2 regions of the Bacillus methanolicus genome follow, and region 1 is predicted to be linked to the other one. Evidence: riboswitches for the same ligand, from Rfam matches in the RefSeq annotation. Region 1 holds a riboswitch; the other holds the start of a gene.
The links. A riboswitch is a leader RNA that binds a small molecule or an ion and turns the genes downstream of it on or off. The one in region 1 is predicted to bind glycine.
Positions count from the first base shown of each region.

Region 2: linked by a shared signal. The riboswitch ahead of C0966_RS00345 (ACT domain-containing protein) and the one ahead of gcvT (glycine cleavage system aminomethyltransferase GcvT) in region 1 are both predicted to bind glycine.

Region 1 is NZ_PNFF01000001.1:1,875,309-1,879,715, forward strand. It holds gene gcvPB (aminomethyl-transferring glycine dehydrogenase subunit GcvPB) at 1-298, opposite strand, end outside; gene gcvPA (aminomethyl-transferring glycine dehydrogenase subunit GcvPA) at 291-1,637, opposite strand; gene gcvT (glycine cleavage system aminomethyltransferase GcvT) at 1,656-2,762, opposite strand; glycine riboswitch at 2,994-3,086, opposite strand; gene C0966_RS09435 (DEAD/DEAH box helicase) at 3,261-4,407, shown strand, end outside.
Region 2 is NZ_PNFF01000001.1:85,635-90,041, forward strand. It holds gene C0966_RS00335 (amino acid permease) at 1-501, shown strand, start outside; gene C0966_RS00340 (PFL family protein) at 618-1,979, opposite strand; gene C0966_RS00345 (ACT domain-containing protein) at 1,999-2,274, opposite strand; glycine riboswitch at 2,356-2,433, opposite strand; gene C0966_RS00350 (dicarboxylate/amino acid:cation symporter) at 2,651-3,922, opposite strand; gene C0966_RS00355 (DctP family TRAP transporter solute-binding subunit) at 4,079-4,407, opposite strand, start outside.

The sequences.
Region 1 (4,407 bases):
GTGCAAAACCATTGAAGCGGGCAACGTTTTCATTGATTTTCGGATTGTATTTCATGGTACAAGATCCAAGCGGATAAAAACCGGAATCCACCCCGTGATTGCGCTTTGATAAAGCTGTATAATGGCGCATAATATCCAACTCGGAAACTTCCGGCAGATCAGGCTCTTCTTCACGCAAATACCCGTCCGGCAGAAGGTTGTTTACATCAATTTCCGGAACATCCATTTCAGGAAGGCTGTATCCAATGCGGCCCGGCGTGCTAATTTCAAAAATCAGCGGTTGATCTTGTTTATGCATGGAAATCCCCCAATTCTTTCACGAAAGTATCAATCTCTTCTTTTGTTCTTAATTCCGTTACAGCGATTAACATGTGATTTTCCAGATCTGAAAAATCACGGCCGAGATCATATCCGCCAATAATTCCCTTCTGTAAAAGAGCCTTGTTTACCTCTTTTACAGGCTTATTCAGCTTCACGATAAACTCATTGAAAGCAGGACCTTCAAAGACGACCTCAAAACCATTTTCTTTAAATGCCTCTTTCGCATAATACGCTTTTTGCATATTCGCTAAAGCCATCTCTTTTACGCCTTTTTTTCCTAAAGCCGTCATCGCAACAGAGGCTGCAAGTGCATTAAGGGCTTGGTTCGAACAAATGTTGGAAGTCGCTTTATCGCGGCGGATGTGCTGTTCGCGTGCTTGCAAAGTCAGAACAAAACCTCGGCGCCCTTCCTCATCCACTGTTTGGCCGACAAGACGCCCGGGCAATTTTCTCATCAGTTTGCTTGTAACGGCGAAGTAGCCGCAATGTGGACCGCCAAATGCTGTTGGTATGCCAAACGGCTGGGCATCACCGACAACGATATCGGCACCGAACTTTCCAGGAGGCGTTAATACACCGAGTGCCAACGGATTGCTCGATACGACAAACATCGCTTTTTGGCCATGAGTGATTTCCTCAATCTCTTTTAAAGGTTCTATGCGGCCGAAGAAATTTGGATACTGTACAATGACAGCCGCCACCTCATCTGTCACCATATTTTTCAGTTGCTCAATATCTGTGATCCCGTCTTTATAGGGAACTTCGACTACCTCAATATATTGTCCTTTCGCATATGTCTTTACGACTTCTTTTGCTTCTGGATGAACTGCTGAGGAAATAACTACTTTCTTTCTTCTTGTCTGGCCAGCGCTTAACATAGCGGCTTCCGCAAGAGCTGTTGCGCCGTCATACATGGATGAATTGGCTACTTCCATTCCGGTTAACTCGCAAATCATTGTTTGGAATTCAAAAATAGCCTGAAGTTCACCCTGAGAAATTTCCGGCTGATACGGAGTATACGCTGTATAAAATTCTGAACGGGAAATAACATGATCTACAATGACCGGCATGTAATGATCATAGACACCTGCTCCGAGAAAAGAAGTATTCTTCTTTAAATCTGCATTTTTCTCTGCTAAAAGAGCTAATTCCTTCATTAGGGATGATTCTGATTTTGCCGGTTTAATGTTATAGTCGCCCTTAAAGCGGACGCGTTCTGGAATATCGCTGAACAGATCATCAATAGAAGATACGCCGATTGTTTCCAACATTGCCTTTTTGTCCTGTTCTGTCATCGGTAAATAGCGATGCTTCATCGTTTGCTTTCCTCCCTGTTACTTCTTTTCCCTTTTATAAAATGGTGTTGACACGATAACTGCTTTTAGGCGCTTGCCGCGGATTTCAACTTCGACTTGATTACCAAGTTCTGCTTCCTCCGCTTTTACTAAAACAAGGCCGATATTTTTCTTCAATGTTGGGGATTGTGTACCGCTTGTTACTTCCCCAATATTTTCGTTTCCTTTATATACCTGATAACCGTGGCGCGGAATCCCTCTGTCGATCATTTCTACTCCGGCAAGCTTTCTCGGCACCCCGTTTTCTTTTTGCTGTTTTAATGCTTGTTTGCCAATAAAATCAGCTTCTTTATTAAGCTTCACGGCAAATCCGATGCCTGCTTCAAGCGGGCTTATCTCAGGGGAAAGCTCCTGCCCGTATAGTGCAAGGCTTGCTTCAAAGCGCAGCGTATCACGTGCTCCCAATCCGCATGGCATTACGCCGAATTCCTTTCCGGCCTCCAGGATCTCCTTCCAAAGAGCAGGTGCATCGATTGCATCACAATAAATTTCAAATCCGTCTTCACCGGTATATCCGGTTCTTGAGACAAGCGCTTTTTTACCGTTAATGTTCACATCCTGCTGAAATTCAAAAAAGCCGATATTGCTTAGAGTTGTTTCCGGTGTCAGCTTTTGAAGGACTTCTTCTGCAAGCGGACCTTGCAAAGCCAATTGAGCTGTTTGTTCAGACAAATTATTAATTTCAACATTTTCATCTAAATGGTCTTTGAGCCACTCGAAATCCTTTTCAATATTCGCAGCATTGACAACAAGCAAATAGCGATCTTCATCCAGCTTATAAACGAGAAGGTCGTCAACAGTGCCGCCGTTTTCATAGCACATCGCCGAATACTGGGCACCTCCGGTCTTTATTTTGGAAACATCATTCGTTAACATTTTTTGTAAATACCCAAGACTTCCAGTCCCTTTTACTTCAATTTCTCCCATGTGAGAAACATCAAATAATCCTGCCTTTGTCCGGACGGCTTCGTGTTCTTCTTTAATGCTTGAAAATTGGACAGGCAATTCCCAACCGCCAAAATCAATGGTCTTGGCACCGTATTCCTTGTACGACTCAAATAACGGTGTGCGCTTAAGCTCAGACATCATAATCCCCCTTCATCCAACAAATTAATGTTAGTTTACCCAGAATTTGATTCAATTAAGAAAAATGCAAGCGTCTTAGTCAACCCCGATGAGCGAAGGTACTAGACAAACAAAAAAGGACAGAAAACCCCCTCAAAACATGAGAAGGTCTCTGTCCTTGCACCTGAAAGTTTACCATAGCGGCTTTCCTCTTTGGTGGCTCCATTAATGGCGGAGCACTCTCCAGAGCAGCGTCAAACAAGAGTTCTTTTGCCTGAGAGATTCACAAATCAGCTTTGCTTGCTCCTTCGGCGCTACAAATGTAGTCTCTCCCCTTGTCGTCATTCGCATTTATAAAATTTTCCATTATGGCCATACTACACTTTACGGATAGCTTTTAGATGTTACATTTTAAAATGATTGTTAATATGCAAATTTCTAAACTTTCAAAGCTAATCTTATCCTACCATTAAAGAGCTTGATTGAGCAATAAAATTTTTAGTAAAGGAGCAATTTGTCATGACGGTGCAGATTGAATTCGATTCCTCGTGGCAGGATGAATTTTTGCAACGAATTACTGATGACGGCCCCTGGGGAAACTGGGAGCTATTTAAGCTGGCCGTTGAAGTGGAAAAACATACTGTCATCCCTGAATTCGAAGGTCTGCAAGCTCCGAAGCACCTGCCGAATTTAACTCCACTTCCCCATCAGCTTGAAGTGGCCAGACAAGTTGTTGAAAACATGCATGGCAAAGCCATTTTGGCTGATGAAGTAGGTCTGGGAAAAACAATTGAAGCGGGACTGATACTGAAGGAATATATGATTCGGGGACTTGTGAAAAAAGTGCTTATTCTTGTTCCGGCTTCACTTGTAACCCAATGGGCGAGTGAGCTGAATTCAAAATTCTTTATCCCGGCCATCACCCAGCGAAAAAGCTATGTATGGGACCAATGTGATGTTGTTGTATCTTCGATCGATACAGCCAAAAGAAGTCCACATAGGGAAATGATTTACGAGCAGGATTATGATTTGATTATTATCGACGAAGCTCACAAGCTCAAAAATAATAAAACAAAAAACTACGAGTTTGTTCAAAAATTAAAAAAGAAATTTTGCCTGCTATTAACAGCTACACCCATTCAAAACCGGATTGAAGAAATCTTTCATTTAGTTTCTTTATTAAAACCGGGTCATCTTGGCAATGAATCAGCATTCTTTGAAAAGTACAAACGGAACTCACGGTCTCTTAATGATGATGAACACCTTCGTGAGCTTGTAAATAAAGTTATGATTCGAAATCGGAGAGCCGACACAGGAATTGAATGGACAAAACGGCATGTAGAAACAATACCGATCGAGTTTACAAAAGAAGAACGGGAGCTTTATGAAGCAGTAACAGAATTGAAGAGTGAAGGAAACTGGGTCAACTCAAGCCAATTTTCAGTTATGACCCTGCAGCGGGAGGCTTGCAGCAGCAGGGAAGCTGTCTTTCATACATTAAGAAATATGCTTGAAAAGCAAGAATCTCCTTCAAAAGCTTTTCAAGAGCAAATACAATATTTAGTCTCAAAAGTCGAAGCTGTAAAAACGAACTCGAAAGCAGGAAAAGCTCTTGAACTTATTCAAAAAATAAATGACAAAGTCATTATTTTCACGGAGTACAGAG
Region 2 (4,407 bases), 1.8 Mb from region 1:
ATTTCTTTAGGTGCTATCACAGGTATCACGACAGTACTGCTTGCGATGATGTATGGACAAACTCGCCTGTTTTATGCAATCAGCCGTGATGGTTTACTTCCAAAAGTTTTATCTCGTGTTGATAAAAAGAAACAAACACCTGTTATTAATTCCTGGATTACGTGCCTTATTGTCTCGTTTTTTGCAGGTGTTGTTCCATTAAACAAACTTGCTGAATTAACAAACATTGGTACATTATTCGCGTTTATGACTGTGTCAATCGGTATTTTGTATCTTCGTAAAGCGAAAATTTCTTCTGGAAGAGGATTCAAAGTGCCATTTGTTCCGTTGATTCCTATATTGGCATTTTTATTCTGCGGATATCTTACCCTTCAATTGCCGTCTACAACATGGATCAGTTTCGTTTCATGGCTTGTAATTGGTCTAGTAATCTATTTTGTATACGGAAGAAAACACAGCACATTAAATAACACAACAATCTTAGAAAGAAAAGTCGGTTAAAAGCAAAAAAGCTTGCAGAAGTACTTCTGCAAGCTTTTTCATTGTTGAAGGGGTCAGACCCTTAATGCTGTACCGCGTTAAAGTACTGCGGGCCAGACCCTCATCGCAGTAACGCGTTAATTGATTAGAGATTGTAGTGGGGCTGGAATTCTGCCGCCCCGCTGAATAAGTTTTTCTGATTGAAATGGATTTACGCCTATTACCGGGGCACGGCCGAGAAGCCCGCCAAATTCGACGATATCTCCTTCACGTTTACCGGGAACAGGAATGACTCTGACTGCTGTTGTTTTTTTGTTGATCATTCCGATCGCCATTTCATCAGCGATAATTGCGGATAGGGTGGAAGGAGTTACATCTCCTGTCAGTGCAATCATGTCAAGGCCGACAGAGCATACGCAAGTCATCGCTTCAAGTTTTGACAAAGATAGCGCGCCATCAAGGATTCCCCGGATCATTCCATTATCTTCACTGACCGGGATAAATGCGCCGCTTAACCCGCCAACGTAGGAGCTTGCCATCGCGCCGCCTTTTTTCACCGCATCGTTCATGAGTGCCAGTGCCGCAATCGTTCCATGTGTTCCAACTCGTTCAAGGCCAATTTCTTCTAAAATTTCTGCGACACTGTCATTCATCGCATTTGTCGGTGCAAGGGATAAGTCCATAATGCCAAAAGGAACTCCCAAGCGTTCAGCGACGACCCGCCCGATTAATTCTCCTGCTCTCGTAATTTTGAAGGCTGTTTTCTTAATAATTTCAGATACTTGGCCAAGATCTGCTTCAGGATGGCGCTTCAATGCATTTAATACAACACCCGGCCCGCTGACCCCTACATTTATCACGGCTTCTCCTTCACCGGCGCCATGGAAAGCTCCAGCCATAAACGGATTATCCTCAACAGGATTACAAAAAACTACGAGTTTTGCACAGGCGATCCCGTTCCGATCGCTTGTTTTTTCTGCGGCTTCCTTTATAATCAATCCAAGCTGGCGCACTGCATCCATATTGATGCCGGTTCTGGTGGTTGCGACGGATACGGAAGCACAAACACGTTCTGTTACACTCAATGCCTCTGGAAGGGCAGCGAGCAGTGTGTGATCTCCTTTCGAAAAACCTTTATGTACAAGGGCTGAAAATCCACCGATAAAATCAACGCCAAGGTTGCGAGCAGCAAGGTCAAGTGTTTTTGCAAGCTCAACGGCCTGTTCAACTGAAGCATTGCCGAGAATTTCTGCAATTGGAGTAATTGAAATTCGCTTATTAATAATCGGAATGCCGAATTCTTTTTCCACTTCCTCAGCAGTAGATTTCAAATTCTGGGCAAAACTCATGATTTTCTCATAGACAAGTTGATTCATTTTTTCGAAATTAGAATCCGTACAGTCACGAAGGCTGATTCCCATTGTAACGGTTCGAATATCGAGGTTTTCCATTTGAACCATTCGGATCGTTTGGAGCATTTCATCCATTGCAATCGTCATTAGAATCTCTCCTTAAAAGTTATATCCGATGCATTGCCTGAAAAATTTCTTCAAGTTGAATATTTATTTTTAAACCCATTTCATCTCCCAGATCATTGAATTGCGTGCGTAATGTATCTAAATTTTCGATTCCGGAAACATCAACTATCATCATCATCGTAAAAAATTCCTGAAGGATCGTCTGGCTAATGTCGAGAATATTAATTCTATTCTCGGCGAGAATCGTCGTCACTTTCGCAATAATACCAACCTGGTCTTTCCCGATAACACTTACAACAGCACGTCTTTTTTCCATAAACTCCACCTCTTCACTTTTTGTAATAACAAAAAAGATTGGATGATTCATCCAATCTCAACAAATAAGAAGAGTGCAGTTTTCCACTCTTCTGTCCTTTTGCCTGAGATTGTGAATCCTTCGGCGCCGCAATCGTGCGGTCTCTCCAGAAGCTGCTCCAGTTATAGTTTTACCCACAACCTTCATCGCCTGCTTTATTAAGTTAATTATAAAGATAGTATCAGTATAATGCCGGTTCGGTCAATAAAAATTTTACCGCAATAACGCAGCGCGGGCCAGACCCTCAACGCATTAACGCTTTAAAGCAGCGCGGGCCAGACCCTCAATACGTTAATGCTTTAATGCGGAATAGGGGCCAACCCTCTGGCCCCTGCTTTTATACTGCTTTTTGTTTTGTATTTGCTGCTACTGTTTCGAGTGGCGCATGAAATTCGTTTTCCATTTTGGACACTACCACTGTAGCAACTCCGTTTCCGATTAAGTTGGTAATTGCACGGGCTTCTGACATGAATCGGTCAACACCGAGCAATAACGCAATTCCTTCAACCGGAATCATTGGGAAAGCGGCTAGGGTAGCAGCCAAGGTAATGAATCCAGATCCGGTTACACCGGCAGCCCCTTTAGAAGTCAGCATTAATACTCCAAGAAGGGTAAGCTCTTGCCAGATCGTTAAATCGATTCCATAAGCCTGAGCGATAAAAATTGCAGCCATGGAAAGATAGATCGACGTACCGTCTAGGTTGAAGGAATATCCTGTCGGAACGACAAGTCCGACTACCGACTTTGAACAACCATATTTTTCTAATTTTTCCATCAATTTTGGAAGAGCGGATTCAGATGAAGATGTTCCTAGTACAAGCAAGATTTCTTCCTTAATATAAGCCAAAAATTTAAAAATATTAAACTTGTAAAATTTCGCAATCCCACCCAATACGAGGACGATAAACAGGAACATCGTAATATATACGGAACCCATTAATTTTCCAAGTAAAAATAATGAACCGAGGCCAAACTTTCCGATAGTAAACGCCATTGCTCCAAATGCAGCAATTGGAGAAACTTTCATAATCATATTTACTATTCCGAAGAAAACATCCGTTAATTTTTCGAAGAGAGTGACAACAGGCTTGGCTTTTTCGCCCATTGCTGACATGGAAATCCCGAACAGGACGGCAAAGAATAAAATTGGAAGTAATTCACCTTTTGCCATGGCTGCAACGATATTATCGGGAATAATACCCACTAAAAACTCGATAGCACCGTGGCTTGTTGCTTCCGCTTGCTTAGTATATTCAGAAATGTTCCCGCCTTCAACAGCACTTGTATTAAAACCTACACCAGGCTTTACTAGATTGACTACAATGATGCCGATAGCAAGCGCAAACGTTGTTACAATTTCAAAATAAATCAGCGCTTTTCCGCCGATTCGGCCAACTTTCTTAAGGTCGCCTATGCTGCCAATTCCAATAGCAACCGTGAAAAAGATAATCGGCGCAATCACCATTTTGATTAATTTAATAAAAACATCAGCTAAAACCTTTAATTTTTCACCGTACTCAGGGAAAAGAAAACCGACTATAATACCGAGTATAATCCCGATAATGACTCTTACCGTTAAGTTATTTAATAGATTTTTAGATTTCACCATTTCATCCTCCTTATGTTAATGTTAGCGCTTTCGGAATTTGTTTATTCAATATTAGCAGACAATTAAGAAAATAAGTTTTTATGGTTATATTGTTCTTTTTGTTCATTTTGGTCGAAATTTCGGAGCCAAAAAAAGAACACGATTGATCGTGTCCTTTTAATCTCCAGCCTCTTTAATTTTTTCAATCATGTCTGATCCTACCTCTTGTTCAACTTCTTCATATAAAGGTTTGAATTTCTCGATCCATCGTTCCTTAGCTTCGGGAGGCAAATCATAGATTTTTAAATCAGACTTGTTTTTTAGTTCCTTTAGCTGTTTTTTATTCATCTGACTGGATTCATTTAAAATCCAGACTGTCGTTTCATCGAGCGCTTCTTTTATTTTATCCTGAATTGATGGAGAAAGCTCATTCCAAAAATCTTCATTTATAATGACTGCATAACCAAGATAGCCATGATTGCTCAGAGTAAGATTTTTTTGATGTT